One region of the Priestia sp. RMT2NF4 genome, then DNA from elsewhere that is predicted to be linked to it. Evidence: riboswitches for the same ligand, from Rfam matches in the RefSeq annotation. Region 1 holds a riboswitch; the other holds the start of a gene.

Region 1 (9,179 bases):
TCATATTACGTTTTGGAGCGTGTGGGAAGGAAGTCAGCTAGCAGGGTGCGGAGCTGTAAAAGAGTTAGATGAGCACCACGGAGAAATTAAATCGATGCGAACAGCTACCGCTCATTTGCGGAAAGGAATTGCTAGAGAGCTGCTGCAGTACATAATAAATGAAGCGCAAAAACGAGGGTACCGACGCTTAAGCTTAGAAACAGGATCCGCACCCGCTTTTGAACCGGCTAGAAAGCTATACGCCAGTTTTGGATTTTACGAGTGCGAACCGTTTTCTACCTACAAAGAAGATCCATACAGTGTGTTTATGACAAAGAAATTGAATGAGTAAAAGACAGGAAAGAAGGCGCAGATGATTTGTTTATTTGTATGCAAACTGTGCGGGCAAGCAGCTGTCATTTATCCTGTTAGCAAGTAAGCTTTTTAGGCAAAGCCTTTTTAGGAGGCTTTGTTTTGGTCATGATTCATATAAAAAGGTATAAACTAGGTTTTCTCACTAGACAAAAAGGTTTTTCCTATGTAGTATAGGTGTCAGATAATACAAAACGAATGTTCAGTATAAATAATAAATGTACGGGGCGGTGGAAATAGCTTGAATAAAAAAAAGCTTCAAAGTGAACAAACCAAAAGAAAAGTGGCAGATGCCGCTAAAGCATTGTTTTCTCAAAAAGGCTATAAAGCTACATCTATTGAGGAAATTGTAGAAGCTACGGGAAGCAGTAAAGGGAATATTTATTATCACTTTAAAAGTAAAGAAGGGCTTTTTCTTTATTTAATAGACGAATGGGATCTTGAGTGGGAACGAAACTGGAAAGAAAGAGAGTCTCTTTACAAAACAACAAGAGATAAGCTTTTTGGAATAGCGGAGCAAATCATTTTAGATGATTTGAATCATCCTCTTACGAAAGCTGCGGATGAGTTTTTTAACAACGAGGAGAAGGGCAGCGACATCGAAGAGCGAATTGATGAGATGGTGAAACGACACGTGGAGTTTAACCGGGAACTTTTGCAACAGGGCATCGATGAAGGCGAGTTTTCTCATAAAAATGCAGAGCAACTTGCAGTAATTTTAGAAGGGTTGTTTGTTGGAATGAGCCGCATGTCTCGAAAAACGAGTACGGAAAATGCCCTGCAGCTTTACCATTCAGCAATCGATGTATTTTTAAACGGAATTATAGCAAGGTCTTCTTAAATAAGCGGGGATGCTTATTGCGGCAATGAGTAATCCCTCATTATTTTGTATTTTTATAGACCGAACGTTCAGTATTTTTGTAATCAGGAGGTTTATATGTCATTATTGTTAAGAAATCGAGCGGCGATTTTGCTGCTCATGCTAAATATTTTTATTATCTTTACGGGAATCGGTCTCGTTATTCCAATTATGCCAACCTATATGACGGAGCTTCATATCAACGGCAGCGTGATGGGGCTTTTAGTAGCGGTGTTTTCACTAACTCAATTTCTGTTTTCGCCTTTAGCGGGGCGATTATCCGATTCGTTAGGGAGAAAGAAAATTATTGTAGCGGGAATGATTGTTTTTGCCCTGTCTGAATGGTTCTTTGGTTCAGTGAGTACACCTCTTTTATTATTTGTATCCAGAATGCTAGGTGGGGTCGGAGCCGCGCTTATTATGCCTGCTGTTATGGCCTATACAGCGGACGTGACGTCTGCTAAAGAACGCGCTAAAGGAATGGGCTATGTGACGGCAGCGATTACAACAGGATTTATTATCGGGCCCGGTATTGGAGGCTTTTTAGCTGAATACGGCATGCGCGTGCCATTTTACATGGCCGCAGTAGCAGGAGGCTTGGCTGCAGTGATTACGCTTTTTGTTTTGCCGGAGTCTCGTCCTGTACAAGGTCATGCTGTTTCAAACAATGAGAATCCAAAAGAAGATCGGCTGCTACTGCAGCTTATGAATTCCTACAAAGAACCTTATTTTTTAAGTTTAATTATCGTTTTTGTGACATCGTTTGGATTATCCAATTATGAAACGATCTTTTCACTATTTGTTGATCATAAATTTAGCTTTACGCCAAAAGATATTGCGTTTGTTATTACGTTTGGCTCTATTGCAGGGGCTGTTGTGCAGGTTACGATTTTTGGCTGGATTTTAAATAAATTCGGTGAAAAAAGAGTGATTTCGTTTTGCTTGATGATGACGGGACTTTTTATTTTACTTACGCTATTTGTGCACACGTACTGGCTTATTATTGTTGTGACATTTATCGTCTTTTTAGCAACAGATATTTTACGTCCGGCAATCAGCACGCAAATGTCGATGATGGCACAAGACGACCAAGGGTATGTAGCCGGACTAAATTCTGCTTATACAAGTCTTGGTAATATTATTGGACCTGTTGTAGCAGGCTTTCTTTTTGATATAAACATTAATTACCCGTACGTATCAGCTGCACTTGTACTGCTGCTTTGTTTTCTTTTCTCTTTAAGAGCAGGGAAGGACCGAAAAACAGCTGTGAGAAATCAAGCGATTCAAGAGAAATGATAGAATTTTTAGGGGATAGAAGACCTCCAGTAGTTTACTGGAGGTCTTTTAATGATGCTTTTAGTAAAGCTGTAAGATTTACAACACCACTCAGCCTATAACGAAGCTTTATTTTATGGGCAAAACAGTGAAATGGTTGCAAATAAAAAAAGTTAATAGTAAACTTTAAACGTAGTAATAAATAGTATGGGAGCTTGCGCGGGGCAGGCTGAGAGTACAGGGGCGCCTGTTGACCATTTGAACCTGTTGGATAATGCCAGCGCAGGGAATGTGAGTACATACCAAAGCACTTTGCGCATGCAAGGTGCTTTTTTGTCTTTTTTTTGCAGTGTTAAAACTAAATGAAAAGAGTGAGAGAACATGGATATTAGTAAAATTTCAGCTCAATTAGAAAAAGTAAGAGATACAAGTCCGCTTGTTCATAATATTACGAATGTTGTGGTAACCAATTTTACAGCAAATGGACTGCTTGCCCTAGGAGCGTCACCTGTTATGGCTTATGCGAAGGAAGAAGTGGCTGACATGGCTCGAATCGCCGGAGCGCTTGTCTTAAATATGGGTACACTGACGGCTCAAGAAGTAGAAGCGATGAGAATAGCAGGAAAATCAGCAAATGAAAACGGCGTGCCGGTTATTTTCGATCCTGTAGGAGCCGGAGCGACACCGTTTCGTACAGAAGTGGCACGTCAGCTTGTAGAAGAATTAAATATTGCCGTTATTCGCGGTAACGCTGCTGAAGTTGCGAATGTAGTAGGCGAGTCATGGCTCATTAAAGGCGTTGATTCATTAGAAGGGCAAGGAGACGTCATTGAACTTGCTGAGAAAGCAGCGAACAAATTAGATACAGTGATTGTTATTACGGGGAAACAAGATGTGATCACCGATGGAAACACGACGTATACAGTAGACAACGGTCACCCGTTATTTACGAAGGTGACGGGTACTGGATGTCTGCTGACATCAATTATAGGAGCTTTCGCGGCTGTAGAAAAAGAATATGTCGAGGCAAGCGTTGCTGCTTTAAGTTTTTACGGAGTGGCAGGTGAAATCGCCGCAGCGAAAAAAGGTGAAGAAGGGCCGGGGAGCTTTCAAATTGAGCTGTTAAATCAGCTTCATCTTTTATCTGGACAGGATATTGAATCATATGCAAGAGTACATCAACGTTAAAAGGAGCGGGAAAATGACAAACGAAGAAATTAAAAAGCTGCTGAAAGTTTATTTTATAATGGGCAGCAATAACTGTAAAAAAGATCCGAAAGAAGTATTAAAAGAAGCAATTGAAGGCGGCGTTACCGTGTTTCAATTTCGTGAAAAAGGCGAGGGTGCCTTAACAGGAGAAGCGAAATATCAGCTGGCGAAGGAACTTCAGCAAATTTGTCAGCAGCACAGCGTTCCTTTTGTTGTGAATGATGATCTTGACTTAGCGATCCGCTTACAAGCAGATGGCGTTCATATTGGACAAGAAGATGAAAAAGCTCATATTGTTCGAGAAAAAATAGGAAAAGGAATTGTGGGCGTCTCTGTTCATAATGTACAAGAGCTGCAGCAAGCCATAAAAGACGGGGCGGATTATGTAGGAATGGGACCTGTTTTTCCTACTTCTACAAAAAAAGACGCAAAAGCAGTGCAAGGTACAAAATTAATTGAAGAAGTGCGAAACCAGAATATTGACTTTCCAATTGTAGGAATCGGTGGCATCACGCCTGAAAATGCCAAACAAGTAGTAGAAGCAGGTGCAGATGGTGTTTCTATTATTACCGCGATTAGCTTAGCAGCGTCTCCAAAAGAAAAAGCAGCTCAATTGAAAGAAGCGGTAGGAAAATAAAAAAAGCGCACAGTGTGCGCTTTTTTATTATAGCTGAACGGTTTGAGGAGTTTCTTCGCCTTCATTCATAAAGCGAATTTCGTTTGGTGTAATTTCCAGAACAACATACTCAGGGTCATTTGGACCGTCAAACCATTCTTTCATGTGATCGTTCCATATACGTCCTTTTAATTGATCACCGGTACGAAGAACAGCTGTCCCAGATAATTCTAAGTATTGATCGCCATATCCTTCGCCGCTGTAGCCTAATAGTACGTGCACGTTCGGATTGGCTTCAATTTCTTCTGCCTTATGTGTATTGATATTTGTTGGTGTGTAAAGAGCGATACCATCTTCATCGCTGAAAAATGTCATATAGCGAGAGTGGGGTTTGTTGTTTACAACTGTGGCTAATGTTCCTACACGATTTCCTTCTAATACTTCATTTACTTTTTTAGCAATTTTTTGTTCATTCATTTTATCCATCTCCTTTATTACTTTTTATGTTCCTCAATCGAAGATAAATAAAACATACATGTCTAAAAAAAATATAAGTTAACAATAAAATAATTATGTAAACTAATAAATGAAAAAATAAAAAAAGCTAGCTACAGCTAACTAAAAAATAAGCCCGCACTGCCGTAACCCTAAGTGTCTTAAATACCCAGATCTACTAGGTGGGTGCCCTCATAGCCGGGTTTAGCGTCCCAAGAAGGGCGTGCTATCTGCAGCTAAATTTTGAGCTCCCTTTTAACACTCAAAGGTTTAAGACAACATGAGTATACGCACAGCGCAGGTATGTATAACAAATGTAAATAAAATGCCGATATATAAATGTTTTCTAATTAATCAACTTTCATCGTACAAGAAATGATTATAACGGAATAATGAATGGAACGCAAGACTTTTATTTAAAGTTTTTCTTCTCTAACATCTTGGCGGTTATGCCGTAACAAAATAAAAAAAGGGCCCGCAACTGGAATGAAACATAAGAGAAGGTAAGGCCGGGATGCTATCTTTTCTTTTGTCATAACGGAATAAGAAAGCCACGTTAAAACAAAAAAATCAGCGGTCATCACGCTAACAAGCTGTGACTGCATAAAAGCATCTTCATAAGCTCTTATTGAACCTATGGATAGTCCGTATACGTAACCAGCAATCGTGAGTGCTAAGCATAGTCCAATCCATAGACGAGAAGAAATGATGGCAATGAAACGTGAAGGAATACGCGAACGTGTTCGAACTTTTTGCCCTTTCCAATGATAATAGAACAATAGAGAAAAAGCTCCAAGCGCAAATGATAGGAGAGAAAATGGCCATCCAGGCAGTTTGTACGTATCTTTTTTACAAATCATTACCATGAACAATACTGGGAAAAGTCCTAAAAAAGAGAATACCATAACTACGAGCGGATCTACCTGTTGAAAATTTCCTGTGACAAGGTTTTTAAACAGCATATCATCAGCGGCGCTTGCTCCCGGAGCTAGCAGAAAGGCGTATAGTACAAGCATAGTCCATACAATGATGTACATATTCTCAACTCCTTTTAATTGTTTTAGTATACAAAAACCATTTCAGTATATTTCCCCGTTTTGTGATGAAGGGAAACGCTTGAAACTCTTCTTTAATTAGGTGTAATATTACACTAAAGACATGTGCGTGTATAGAAAGAAAGGGCTGTAAAAATGGATAAACAAGAAGTGATTAAATCCGTATCGGATAAAATACGATTAATTCGTTTAGAAAGAAACTATTCACAAGACAGAATGGCTGAAGTTATTGGTATTTCAAAAAAAACATTGGTTCAAATTGAAAAAGGGCGCACGGAAGCAGGGTGGACGACCACTGTTGCAGTATGCGGTTTGTTTCGTGACAGTGAAATCCTTCAATCGGTTTTAGGAGACGTCCCCTTAGAAGTAGTAGAAATCATTGCTCATAACGGCGTATCTTCTCCAAAAGATAAAACGCTCGGAGGAAGAGTATGGTGGAAAGAGATTCAAAAAGAAGGTTCTTTTCGTCTGCAGCAAAATATGATTAGTCAGCACTATCGTATTTTAGATGACCAAGACTATCGATGGTTTAGTTCATTTGATAAAAGCGAAGCTGTAGAAAGGTTTGAAGAATTAACGAAGAAATAAAAACAAGCACTTGTTTTCAAGTGCTTGTTACTGATTCATTAACGTGCCGGATGAAGGGCGGTTGAACCAATTCCATAGCTCTACATCTCCAAGTGACGCGTAGGTGATAGACGGATCATTTTTTAATTTCAGCAGCTTTTTGGTAGGTCCTGTAATCACAACGCCGTACACACCGACTCCATGTTTCTTTACATAAGAATATCGCTGCTTTAGCAACAAATCGGAATGGTCTAGCTGACGAACTTTTTGGACTGTTTCTTCATTATCGGCTAATAGTTTCATCATATTTAAAACGTTCGACTTGCTAGTAGAGTGCGTTTGATTTCCTTTGTGCTCGTAAGGCAAGTCTAAAAACTCTGGAAAACCAAATGTTGATGTTAAGTCAATTAAGGGCTCATCTTTTGTGCTTGTTTTTTGTTCGTTCCCTGTATTAAGCGCGTACCAAGAGGTAGAAAAATCACGGCTGTCGATGGCGTTCATTTTTTGCTGAACTTCTTTTAGCGAATACGTATCATCAAAAGAAATAGCCACTTCGCTTACCGTTCCTTTTGGTAGGTTTTCTAATGCATTCCATGTTTCATTCGTCCATTCCTTATACTCTTTTGCATGTAGCTTTAGTTTTTTTTGATCAGGATAGACAAAGGAAAGGTTAAGGTCGTATTTACCGCCGGAAAATTCTTTTTCTACACCGCTCGTTTTATCAAACAGCTGATGAAATGTAAACGTCCCAATGGCCTGCTCTTCACGTCCAATTTGCTTATAAGCGTCCATTTGCGACTGCATTCGGAAAAAGGACTGTGTATCAGAAGTGGTTTCACGTATATGAACGTTCGGAAAAGCAGATTCGATAGCCGCTTGATTGACGCTATTTATGTATTCGGTTTTTGATTGATGATAATATACAATGGATAAAAAGCTGCCGATCATCCATAGCAGAACGACAGAGCTAATGACAGTTGTCACATTTGAAAGGCGCTGCTTCCATTTGGCCATATAAATGGACTTTTTCACTTTTTTATTATCCAACATCGTATCGTCATTTAGTGAAGTAGTTGATGGAGTTGGCGATAACGGTTCATCTTCGGTTAGCAAGTGCTCTAAATGAGCTGAGCATGCTTCACAATTTTCCGTATGTTGTTCAAGTGTTTCTGCTTCTTTGTCTGTCAAAGTGCCGTTTTTATATTTTTCCCATTGATGCTTCATATCTTGACAGCTCATCCGTCCTCTTCCTTTCTTTTTTTCAATTGTTGACGACCACGATACAAGTCCATTTTCACTTTTGACAGAGTAAAGCCAGTCATTTCTGCAATCTCTTCATATGTGAAGCCATGATAATCTCGTAACAGTACAATATTCTGCTTAGCCGGAGGCAAAGCAGATACATCAGAAAGCCAGCCGTCGATTTCACTTTGAATCATCACTTGTTCTTCAGCACTTGGCTGAGGAGTAAAGTGCCATTCTTCTATTTCGACAGTAGGGCGTTTTTTTTCTTTTCGATACCAGTCAATAAAGGCGTGATAAGCAATTTTGAACAGCCAAGGCTTTACTTCCTCGCCTTTATACGTTTCTAAGTGTAAAAGTGCCCGGTAAAAGGTCTCCTGCATTAAATCTTCCGCTGATTCTTTTCTGTGAGTAAGAGAGAGAAGATAGCGCAGCAAATCATGCATGTGCTGTTTATAAATGTGTTCAAAGTTATGCTGTTGTGCCATTTTCTCCCCCTTTCATTTAATCAACGCAATTTGTGGATAAAAGTTTCGGTTTTTTTATCAAAAATCGTATGTAATCGTATGTAATAGATAAAAGATGCTTAAAATACGATATATAGCTTATCATACTAAAAAGAAAATCATATGAAATTCGACATAATTCCGTGTAATTTGTCATTTTTTTAAAAAACTAAAGGGTAATTGGTGTTCGAAGGAAACAGAAAATGTTATGATAGAACAAGGATGTGCTCTTACAAAAAACAGCTACATACATAATAAAAAATACAGCGTTTGTTTGCAGAATGAAAATGGACAAACATATGGTGTTTAACCATGGATGTTTGTGGGAAAATAAACTAAGTATTTTCAACAAAAAGTAAATTAAATTGTGTTTTCACTTATAAAAAACACGGTAAATTGGAAAAGGTGGGGTCATGATGGACGTAGAAAATACACAAGGTACAGAAGAACAAGCACCTAAAGTCAAGGCAGCTAAAGTTGGCGATACGATTCAGCCTAAAAAAGGCGACTATAAAGGATTTAAAGGAATTGTTATGGTAGTGCGAGACAATTCGGTTATCGTAGATTTTGGAAAAGATGCTGAAACAGGCGAATCCATGAAAACAGTCGTTAATCATAAAAACTATAAAATCGTAAAAAAGTAGGTGAATAACCTACTTTTTTTTACTGAATATATGTTTAAAGACGGCGATTTTTCTACCGGAAACCTTAGAGAAACGCATAGGTAAAGCAATTCTTTGAGAAGAAGAATGTTTTTTAGTAAACTATAGAAAGTATGCAGAAAGAAAGGATTTTTTGTTATGTCAATTCAATTATCACAATTATCATTACCAAAAGAGGTTCTTTCGCTTTTAGCGAATCGTAAATATGAAAATCTGTCTCATGCTGATCAGCTATTAATCGGAAAAGGCGGCTATACAGCAGAAGAAGCAGATATTTTAGAAGATGCCATTATTGCCTTGTCACTAGGGAAAAACGTACTTTTAAAAGGGCCAACAGGTTCA
Region 2 (9,179 bases), on a different contig from region 1:
CTAAAGGCCACCTTTTATATCTCACTAGTCAAGAATAACTATATAGTAAAAAAAGCTAAATTTTTTAATGGAAAGATACAAGCCGGATTTTTGTAAAAGGATTGTCAGCACCGGTATAATAAGAAGTACTGTAAAAGAAATTTTATACTATTGGTCATAGGGGTGAAACAATTGAGCCAGCTTAATAAGGAATTTAACTGTGAAAAAGAATTAACGCTTGCTATTATCGGCGGAAAATGGAAGATGCTGATACTATGGCACTTAGGACGTGAAGGAACAAAACGGTTCGGGGAACTAAAATCGCTTATTCCTGATATTACGCCGCGCATGCTGGTTAACCAGCTGCGGGAACTGGAAGAAGATCTAATTGTTAACCGTAAAGTTTATCCTGTCGTACCACCTAAAGTCGAATACTCACTTACAAAAGAAGGAGAAAGTTTAATGCCTATTTTGACAGCCATGTACGATTGGGGTAAAAATTACCGTGATACAGTGCTGGTCAATCAAGAACAAAAGGCAGAAACGTTAATTAAATGATGGAAACGAATCCTTCTATTCCATAGTTTTTATTTTTTTATGCGGATGATATTACTCAATATCATCCGCATTTTTAATGAAAATTAAGCGGTTACAAGACTGATATGTCCATTAGTATACTTCTGTATACTATCATTCCCCACACTATTTGTGGGAAAAGTGCGTACTTTTAAGAACCTCAAACTGCGGGTACAATAACTACACCAGCTGCTTTTTATGTAAAAAGGCACAAAAGGTATCTATAGATTTCTGTAAGGAGTGGAGTAGAATGGAATTACAATTAGCATTAGATCTTGTTAATATTTCTCAAGCAAAAGAGGTAGTAAAAGAAGTTGAAGAACATATTGATATCGTGGAAATCGGTACACCTGTTGTAATCAATGAAGGGCTTCGCGCCGTTAAAGAAATTAAAGAAGCATTTCCTAATTTAAAAGTATTAGCTGACCTAAAAATCATGGATGCAGCTGGTTATGAAGTACAGCAAGCTTCTCAAGCTGGAGCAGACATCATTACCATCTTAGGTGTGGCTGAAGATATGTCAATTAAAGGTGCAGTTGAAGAAGCGAAAAAACAAGGTAAAAAAATTCTAGTCGATATGATTGGTGTAAAAGATATTAAAGGACGCGCAAAAGAGCTAGACGAATTTGGCGTTGACTATATCTGCGTACACACAGGATACGATCTTCAAGCAGTTGGTCAAAACTCTTTTGAAGATTTAGTAACAATCAAAAGCGTTGTAAAAAATGCAAAAACAGCCGTTGCTGGCGGCATTAAATTAGAATCTTTACCTGAAGTAGTAAAAGCACAGCCTGATCTTGTTATCGTTGGCGGAGGCATCACGAGCCAAGATGATAAAAAATCAGTTGCTTCTCAAATGAAAGAGCTTATTACAAATTAAGGAGCTTTCTATGCAGACGAGCGAACATTTAAAAACGGTTATGAATGAGCTTTTACAAACAACAGCTCTAATCGCTGACGATGAAGCTGAACAGCTTGTAAATGGCATCATCTCATCTAAAAAAGTGTTTGTCACAGGAGCAGGCCGTTCAGGTCTTATGGGCAAGTCGTTTGCTATGCGTATGATGCATATGGGCATTGATGCTTATGTCATTGGAGAAACCGTGACGTCCACTTTCACGCAGGATGATTTATTAATCATCGGATCAGGTTCTGGCGAAACGAAGAGCTTGATTCCTATTGCTCAAAAAGCAAAAGAACTTGGAGGAAAAGTTGGAGTAGTCACGATTTCCCCCGATTCCACGCTTGGCAAGCTGGCTGACTTCATCGTGAAGCTGCCCGGCGCTCCGAAGGATCAAGAACAAAGCAGTTATCAAACCGTACAGCCTATGGCGTCACTGTTTGAACAAACGCTTCTTCTTTTTTACGATGCGCTGATTCTTCGCTTCATGGAGAAGAAAGAACTTGATACTCATACGATGTACGGAAAGCATGCAAATTTAGAGTAGAAAAAGGTCTTGCCTAGGCAAGACCTTTTTTGTTTTGGAACTTTCTATATAACCAAATATTCACTTATCAGATAACTAAATGTACTTTATCATTATTTATTTTTTCAAAAGCCCTATTCGAATTTTGCTGCATCTCCATAAAACGGCTGCTCTGCAACTTTAATCGAGTCTGTTGGACACCCTTCGTACGCTTCCATCATCTCATCTTGCTGATGTTCAGGAACTTCTTTTGTTCCTTCGTTGTTATCTAATACGGCATAAGCAAGACCTTCTGAATCATAATCATAAAGATCTGGCGCACTCCCTCCACATGCTCCGCAAGCAATACATGTTTCCTTCTCTACTATCGTAAAAGCCATAAAAAAACCTCCTTGACCTTTTCACTTTCTCTTTCAGAAAGTTACGTTCAGTATAAGGAGGTTTTTTTAAATTCGTCTTAAATTATTTACTGAGATTCCCCAATATTCTCAAACATCTCATCTACATTTGGCTTTTTCTTAATTAACCCTGACTCTTTTAACCAGTTAACATTTGATTGCCATGATTCTTTCGTTTGACTGCCGAATCCTTGTTCAGACTTCATTTTTGGAAGTAAGATATTCAAACTTTTTGTTTCCACATCTTTTTCAAGCGGGAAGTTTGATTTATCTTGATTATCTAACAAAATTTGAAGTGATTCTTTTGGATGTTTCTCCGTGTATTCATACCCTTTTGTCGCGGCACGCCAAAACGCTTTAATCGTATCAGCATCTTTTGCCCACGTTTGATCCCCTGTAACGGCCACTAGCTCGTAATAAGATGGCACGCCGTAATCTGACGGATCAATGTCAACCGTTTTGTATCCTTTTTTGTGAAGCAATGGTACTTCGTGGTTAATATACGCACCTATTACAGCATCTACTTTTTTGCTAATCAGCGATGAATTTAACTCAAACCCTACGTCTACTAGTTTTACTTTATTCGGATCTCCTCCATCGCTTTTCACCATTTTCTTTAGAACAGATTCACTTAATGGTGTTCCGCTGTATCCTACTACTTTTCCTTCTAAATCTTTAGGACGCTTAATACCGCTATCTTTCAATGCCACAACCCGGTTTAGCGGAGATCTTACAATCGCTCCTACCGACTTTACCGGCACATCTTCATTTGCTCGTGCCATTGCTACATCAGGCTGATAGTAAAGGCCAAGCGTGACTTTCCCTGCAGCTGCTAAATTAAGCGAGTCTGTTGGATTAGCAGGAAATTGTACTTTTACATTCAGCCCTTCTTTTTTGAAATATCCTTTTTCTTGTGCAGCGTAAATGAAGCTGTGCACTGCATTTGGATACCAATCAAGCATAATTGTAACGTCTTTTAATTTTTTACTGTCACCAGCTTTATTTTCCTTGTCCTGACCGCAAGCAGCGAGCATCAAAACAAGCAGCAGGCTTAAGCTAATCGCAAACCATTTTTTCATTCTGTTTTCCTCCACTTTAATGAACGTTTTTCGAAACCTACTACAATAATAAAAAATAAAATACCGAGCGCGGATAAAATCACAATTGGTGCAAATACACCAGCTGCATCAAACTGTGTCATCATGCGACGACTGAAATATCCTAAGCCTGCTTGCGCACCCAACCATTCCCCAATGGCAGCACCTATTATACTAAAGGTAACCGCTACTTTGAGTCCCGAATAAAAATGAGGCAGTGCAGAAGGAATGTTCAACTTAAAGAAAATATCTTTTTTTGTTGCTCCCATCGTTAACATGAGTTCTTTTAACTCTTTGTTTGTAGAACGAAGCCCGTCAAATGTGCTAACGGTAATGGGAAAAAACGTAATTAATACGGTCACAATCACTTTGCTCCAAATGGAGTAGCCAAACCACAGCACAAATACAGGAGCAATGGCAATGGTCGGAATCATTTGTGACGCAATAATAAGCGGATAAAAAGCACGCTCAATAAGCGGACTCCAATTCATCCACACAGCTAGCAGAACCCCTAGCACAACGGATATTACAAGCCCAATTACGACAATAGATAACGTAGCTGGTAAATGCTTAAACAATAAATCCATTCGCAGCTCCCAAAGCTTCGTTAAAATACCGCTGGGCGTTGGTAAAATAAACGGATAGTTTACAATGCGTGCTCCAATTTCCCAAGCAGCCATCAAAATGACTACTAAAATCACTGAAGCCCCGTACTTTTTCATGTGTTCACCTTCGATCTTAGCTGTTCAATTAAATAATCTTTCACATCAAGCACTCGCTGTTGATTCAGATCTTTTTGCGTTCGAGGTCTGCTAAGCGGCACTTGAATTTCTTCAAGACAACTTACTGGCTTGTCTGAAAAGATAAAAATGCGATCTGATAAAAAAAGCGCTTCATTGACGTCATGAGTGATAAATAAGATGCTATGCTTACGCTTTTGCCATTGGTCAAGCAGCCATTCCTGCATCGATAAACGTGTGATTGCATCAAGTGCACTAAAAGGCTCATCTAAAAGCAGCACGTTAGAACCGCTTAATACCGTCCGAAGAAAAGAAACGCGCTGCTTCATCCCTCCGGATAAATCACTTGGAAAACGGTTTTCATACCCTTTTAGGCCAAACTCTTCAAGCAGCTGAGACACTTGCTTATGAGCACTTGCTTTTGATACATTGTGAAGCTCAAGAGGCAGTGCTGCATTGTCTAGAATCGTACGCCACGGAAGCAGCAAATCTTGCTGCGGCATATAGCCTACTTTTCCTAGTCGCTTTTCATAAGACTTTCCGTTAATCACGATATCGCCTTCACTCTGCTGTTCAAGACCTGTAATGAGACGAAACAACGTACTTTTCCCAGAGCCGCTCGCTCCAACGATACTGACAAACTCGCCTTCTTTCACGTCTAAGTTTAATGATTTTAAAATCGCTTGATCACCGTTCTTGTACGTAAAACTGACGTTTTGAAAAGATAACACAGACCTATTCATGAATTGGCCACATCGCTTCGTTATAAGCCATATCCCAGAACATATACTCAAAACGCGTCGTATTCAAGAAAATTTCTTCAAGCTTTTCTAATTCCACTTCTGATTTATCTTCAGTAAGTGAGTCAAATAAATTGATACACCATGTCGCCAGTTCTCCAAATTCTTCTGAGCTGTACATTTCAATCCACTCACGGTAAAACTCATTGTTAGCTCCAGGCTTTTCACTAAGTTCTTTTCCTATTTCCCAGTAGCTCCACATACAAGGCAAAAGAGCGGCTACTAATTCAGCTAATGTTCCACTTTGACCAACGTGCAGCATATAGTGCGTGTATGCAAGCGTTGTAGGAGATGGCTGCGCTTTTTCTAATTCTTTTTCGCTGATTTCAAATTTCTTGGCATACTCACGGTGCAGACTCATTTCTTCGTTTAATGTAGAATCTAAAAGGGCTGCAAATTTCCCCATCGTTTGAAGATCGGTAGCTTTCATGGCTCCAATCGCAAATAATTTGGCATAATCAATTAGGTAAAGGTAATCTTGAATCATGTAGAAGCGAAACTTCTCCTTTTCAAGCGTTCCATCTCCCATCCCCTGTACGAAGGGATGATTATGATTTTGACGCCAAATAGGCTGCAGCTTTTCGTATAATCGTTCACTAAATTTCATGATGATCACTCCTTATGCGTATGCAGCCACGTATAAATGAACTGCACTATCACTTTTGTATATTGAACAAGCTGATTAATATCTAATTGTTCGTTCACAGCATGTGCATTTGCTAAATTTCCCGGACCGTAAATAGCGGCGGGAATTCCCGCATCAGCTAGCCATCCCCCGTCTGTTACGCTAGTTGACACATCAATTGGAGGCTTTTTCCCTTCCATTTGTTCATGAGTATTTGCAAGCAGCTGCACTCCTGCATGATTTTCATCAATTTCTAATGACGGAAAGATTTCTCCTCTGTCTTCAATCATTGATGTGCCTCCCCATTCAAAGGTTGGCAGATTATCTTTTAACCATGGATCTGCTTTTGCAATAGCTATAATATATTTTTCCACTTCTTTTGATACTTGGTCGTACGATTCATTAGGATAATAGTGAACGGTGATCCACAGCCTGCATTCATCTGCAATAAAAGCAGCATGTCTTCCGCCTTCGATTACTGCTGGATTAATCGTATTTGTCCCTGGCAAAAATCCTGGATAGCTCTTTGTAACAGCCCAGTGACGCTCCAATTCTTGTAGCCCTCCGATCACTTTTGCCATCTTTTCAATAGCGCTTGCGGCTAACAGCCCTCCTCCAGCATGAATCATACTTCGGCGTGTACCGTCATGATAGGTTTTACTGCTTTTTATCGTAATCCATCCCGTGATCACTCCGCCTTGACCTTGAATATGTAAATCACTTGTATCGACTACAAGCGCAAAATCAGCTGTATACCCTTTCTGACAGCATTGCAGCGTACCTGCCTCTCCTACTTCTTCTCCTACAACGGATTCAAAAATCAAGTCTCCTGGCAGCTCGATTCCTGCTTCTGTTAAAAGCTGCACAGCAAATAATGCTCCCGCCAAACCGCCTTTCATATCAGCAACTCCGCGTCCAATTATCATATTGTCTTTCACAACAGCTTCAAACGGATTGGTTTCCCAATTTTCATTTTCTTGTACCTCAGCAACATCCATATGGCCGTTAATAATCAAGCTTTGATAGTCAGCCGATTTTTGTCCTTTTAACGTTCCCACTACGATAGGGTCGTTAGAATATAAGTCCCACATATCAATGGAAAAACCGCAGTTTTTAAGAAAATCCGCTACGTACAGCTGCGCTTCATGAGAATTTCGTGCAGGAGGCGCTGGCGTTTTATACGAAACAAGCGTTGTTAATAACTGGATTAACTCTCCTTTGCGCTCCTCTACCTGTTTGACAAGCAAATCAATTGTTTCTTTCATGTATGACACCTTCCTTTACGCATAAAAAAACACTTCTTTCGCAGGAAAGAAGTGTTTTTGTTTATGTACACAAAATTATTATAACGAGTTCGTAAGGAAATCCCATACAAAACATCCATTACAATACCTCTTTCCTACGCTAGTATTACCTAGTTCAGGTTATAAGGGTTAAGACTTATCGTCTCTCTCAGCTTCGAAAGCACCCCTAGTGGTGTTGTATCTCTATGAAATTAATCTATTATCATATGTTTACCTGTAATAGTTTTATCATAGTAAAGCGTTTTATTCAATAGAAAGGTTCATGATATGGTAATGAAAATAGTTTCCTTTTTAGTAGTAAAAGAAAAAGCACACACCTTTTTCATGCAGTGTGTGCTCTTTGTTTTTGTGACATTACTAGTTAGCTATTGGCTTCTTTAAAAATACGCCATAACTAATAGCACCAATTAAAAGCAGTCCTGCTCCTAACAGGAAAACCGCCGTAAAAGTTCCCGTTGCATCTAATATAAACCCTGTTACGATAGGAGCCATTGCCGCTCCTAGAAATCCACCGAAGTTCTGAATAGCGCCGAGTGAAGCAACTTGTTCCTTTGGTGCAATATCCGCCGCTAGAGTCCAAATGACGCCTGATGGCAGCTGTGACGCGAAGTAGCCAATCGACAATAAGACAATACTTAAGGCTGCATTATCAATAAAAGGAACGGGTGCTACCGATGCTGCGGCTAAGATTGCCCCGCCTACAATTGGTATTTTTCTTGCCGTTACTGCATTAATTCCTTTTCGAATAAATCTATCTGAAATTACACCACCAAGCAACACTCCTATGATTCCTGCTAGAAACGGAATAGCAGCAATCCAGCCCGTTTGTTTTAGGCTAAAACCGCGCTCTGTTTCTAAGTAGCTAGGAAGCCAAGTTAAATAAACCCATATCGTAAACATAATTCCGAAATTCCCGATAATCATAAACCATGTGCTTTTATATTTAAACAGCTGTGACCATTTTGCTTGTGAGGTATGACTGATTTTTATTTCTTCTTTAGGGACAGCTTTCACTTTATTGGCAACATAATCCGGATCTCGGTATATCTTTAGCCAAACAAACATCACAATAAAGCCTGCTGCTCCTATAACAACAAACATTCCTCTCCAACTCATTGTTAAAAGCAGTACCGTTAGAAGTGGCGGAGCAATCGCATTAGCAATTTGAGACCCTGTATTAATAATCGAAGTAGGAAGGCCGCGCTCTTCTTTTTTAAACCATCTTTCCGTCACTTTAATTCCTGAAGTAAAAAAAGGAGACTCCGATACACCAAGAAGCATTCTCATGGCATAAAGAGCAGAATACGTGTTAGTAAATGCACTTGCTACCGTTGCCACAGACCATAGGCCTGATGCCCATGCAAACATTTTTTTCGGCCCGTATTTGTCAACCAGCCAGCCTGCTGGTAGATTTGCTAAGGCATATGGCCAGAGAAAAGCTGAAAGCAAAAGACCCATTTGTGTAGAAGACAGCCCAAACTCTTTGGCAATCGTGGTATTAGCGATGCTTAAATTAGAGCGGTCTAAATAGTTAACAACTGCTCCAATTAGCAATACAATAATAAGCCACCAGCGTATATTCGTCTTTTTTACATCTTGCTTTACAGGACCTAAATCTTTGTTAACGCTTTCATTTAATTTAGATGTAACCGCCATAGAATATCCCTCCATAACCTTAATCGTTATAGTGAATGAGCTGTTTGCTTATTATCAAACAGCCCTGTTCACTAGAAATGCATGAGTTTATTCAGAACATGAACCAATTATTAAACACTGCTCTTTGGACGAATGCTATTTAGTTTATCATCTAATTCTTTGACTTCTTCTTCTGTTAAATCTATTTGAGGAGATCTCATGCCACCAACATCAATGCCTCTCAATTTTAATGCTTCTTTAAAATAAGACATGTTGCTTCCGTTTAAAAGAGCTTCACAATATTGAATAGCAACTTTTTGCATCTTTCTCGCTTTTTCTAAATCATTCGCTTTAAAGGCATTATAAGTCTCTACAAAAGGCTCGGGATAAACGCCCGATACACCGGAGACAACTCCTTCACATCCCATAGACAGAGCTGCTAAAAATAAACGATCGGTTCCGGGAAGAACAGAAAAGTTTCCATCGTTAATATTTAAATAATCATTTACGCGTAAATAGTCAGGGTAGCTATATTTAATACCAATTACATTCTTGCATGAATCTGCCACTTTTTGAGCTACCTCTGCCGTTAAATCAT

What was found. Region 1 has a riboswitch for thiamine pyrophosphate ahead of thiM (hydroxyethylthiazole kinase). Riboswitches for the same ligand answer to the same signal wherever they lie in the genome.
Region 2: it holds a riboswitch for thiamine pyrophosphate, as region 1 does, so the genes downstream of both, ACMX9J_RS15010 (acetylornithine deacetylase) here and thiM (hydroxyethylthiazole kinase) in region 1, are expected to answer to the same signal.

The regions. Positions count from the first base shown of each region.
Region 1 is NZ_JBLQZO010000001.1:332,078-341,256, forward strand. Features, by position in the region: gene ACMX9J_RS01640 (GNAT family N-acetyltransferase) at 1-331, shown strand, start outside; gene ACMX9J_RS01645 (TetR/AcrR family transcriptional regulator) at 593-1,192, shown strand; gene ACMX9J_RS01650 (MFS transporter) at 1,289-2,506, shown strand; TPP riboswitch at 2,683-2,791, shown strand; gene thiM (hydroxyethylthiazole kinase) at 2,867-3,673, shown strand; gene thiE (thiamine phosphate synthase) at 3,687-4,331, shown strand; gene ACMX9J_RS01665 (pyridoxamine 5'-phosphate oxidase family protein) at 4,359-4,787, opposite strand; RNA gene ssrS (6S RNA) at 4,935-5,112, opposite strand; gene ACMX9J_RS01675 (hypothetical protein) at 5,222-5,842, opposite strand; gene ACMX9J_RS01680 (helix-turn-helix transcriptional regulator) at 5,996-6,448, shown strand; gene ACMX9J_RS01685 (anti-sigma factor) at 6,476-7,666, opposite strand; gene ACMX9J_RS01690 (RNA polymerase sigma factor) at 7,663-8,157, opposite strand; gene ACMX9J_RS01695 (YkvS family protein) at 8,589-8,819, shown strand; gene ACMX9J_RS01700 (ATP-binding protein) at 8,976-9,179, shown strand, end outside.
Region 2 is NZ_JBLQZO010000003.1:294,370-303,548, reverse strand. Features, by position in the region: gene ACMX9J_RS15050 (winged helix-turn-helix transcriptional regulator) at 172-537, shown strand; gene hxlA (3-hexulose-6-phosphate synthase) at 806-1,435, shown strand; gene hxlB (6-phospho-3-hexuloisomerase) at 1,446-2,003, shown strand; gene ACMX9J_RS15035 (ferredoxin) at 2,117-2,362, opposite strand; gene ACMX9J_RS15030 (ABC transporter substrate-binding protein) at 2,449-3,459, opposite strand; gene ACMX9J_RS15025 (ABC transporter permease) at 3,456-4,199, opposite strand; gene ACMX9J_RS15020 (ABC transporter ATP-binding protein) at 4,196-4,960, opposite strand; gene tenA (thiaminase II) at 4,953-5,624, opposite strand; gene ACMX9J_RS15010 (acetylornithine deacetylase) at 5,630-6,907, opposite strand; TPP riboswitch at 7,022-7,124, opposite strand; gene ACMX9J_RS15005 (MFS transporter) at 7,304-8,602, opposite strand; gene ACMX9J_RS15000 (dihydrodipicolinate synthase family protein) at 8,713-9,179, opposite strand, start outside.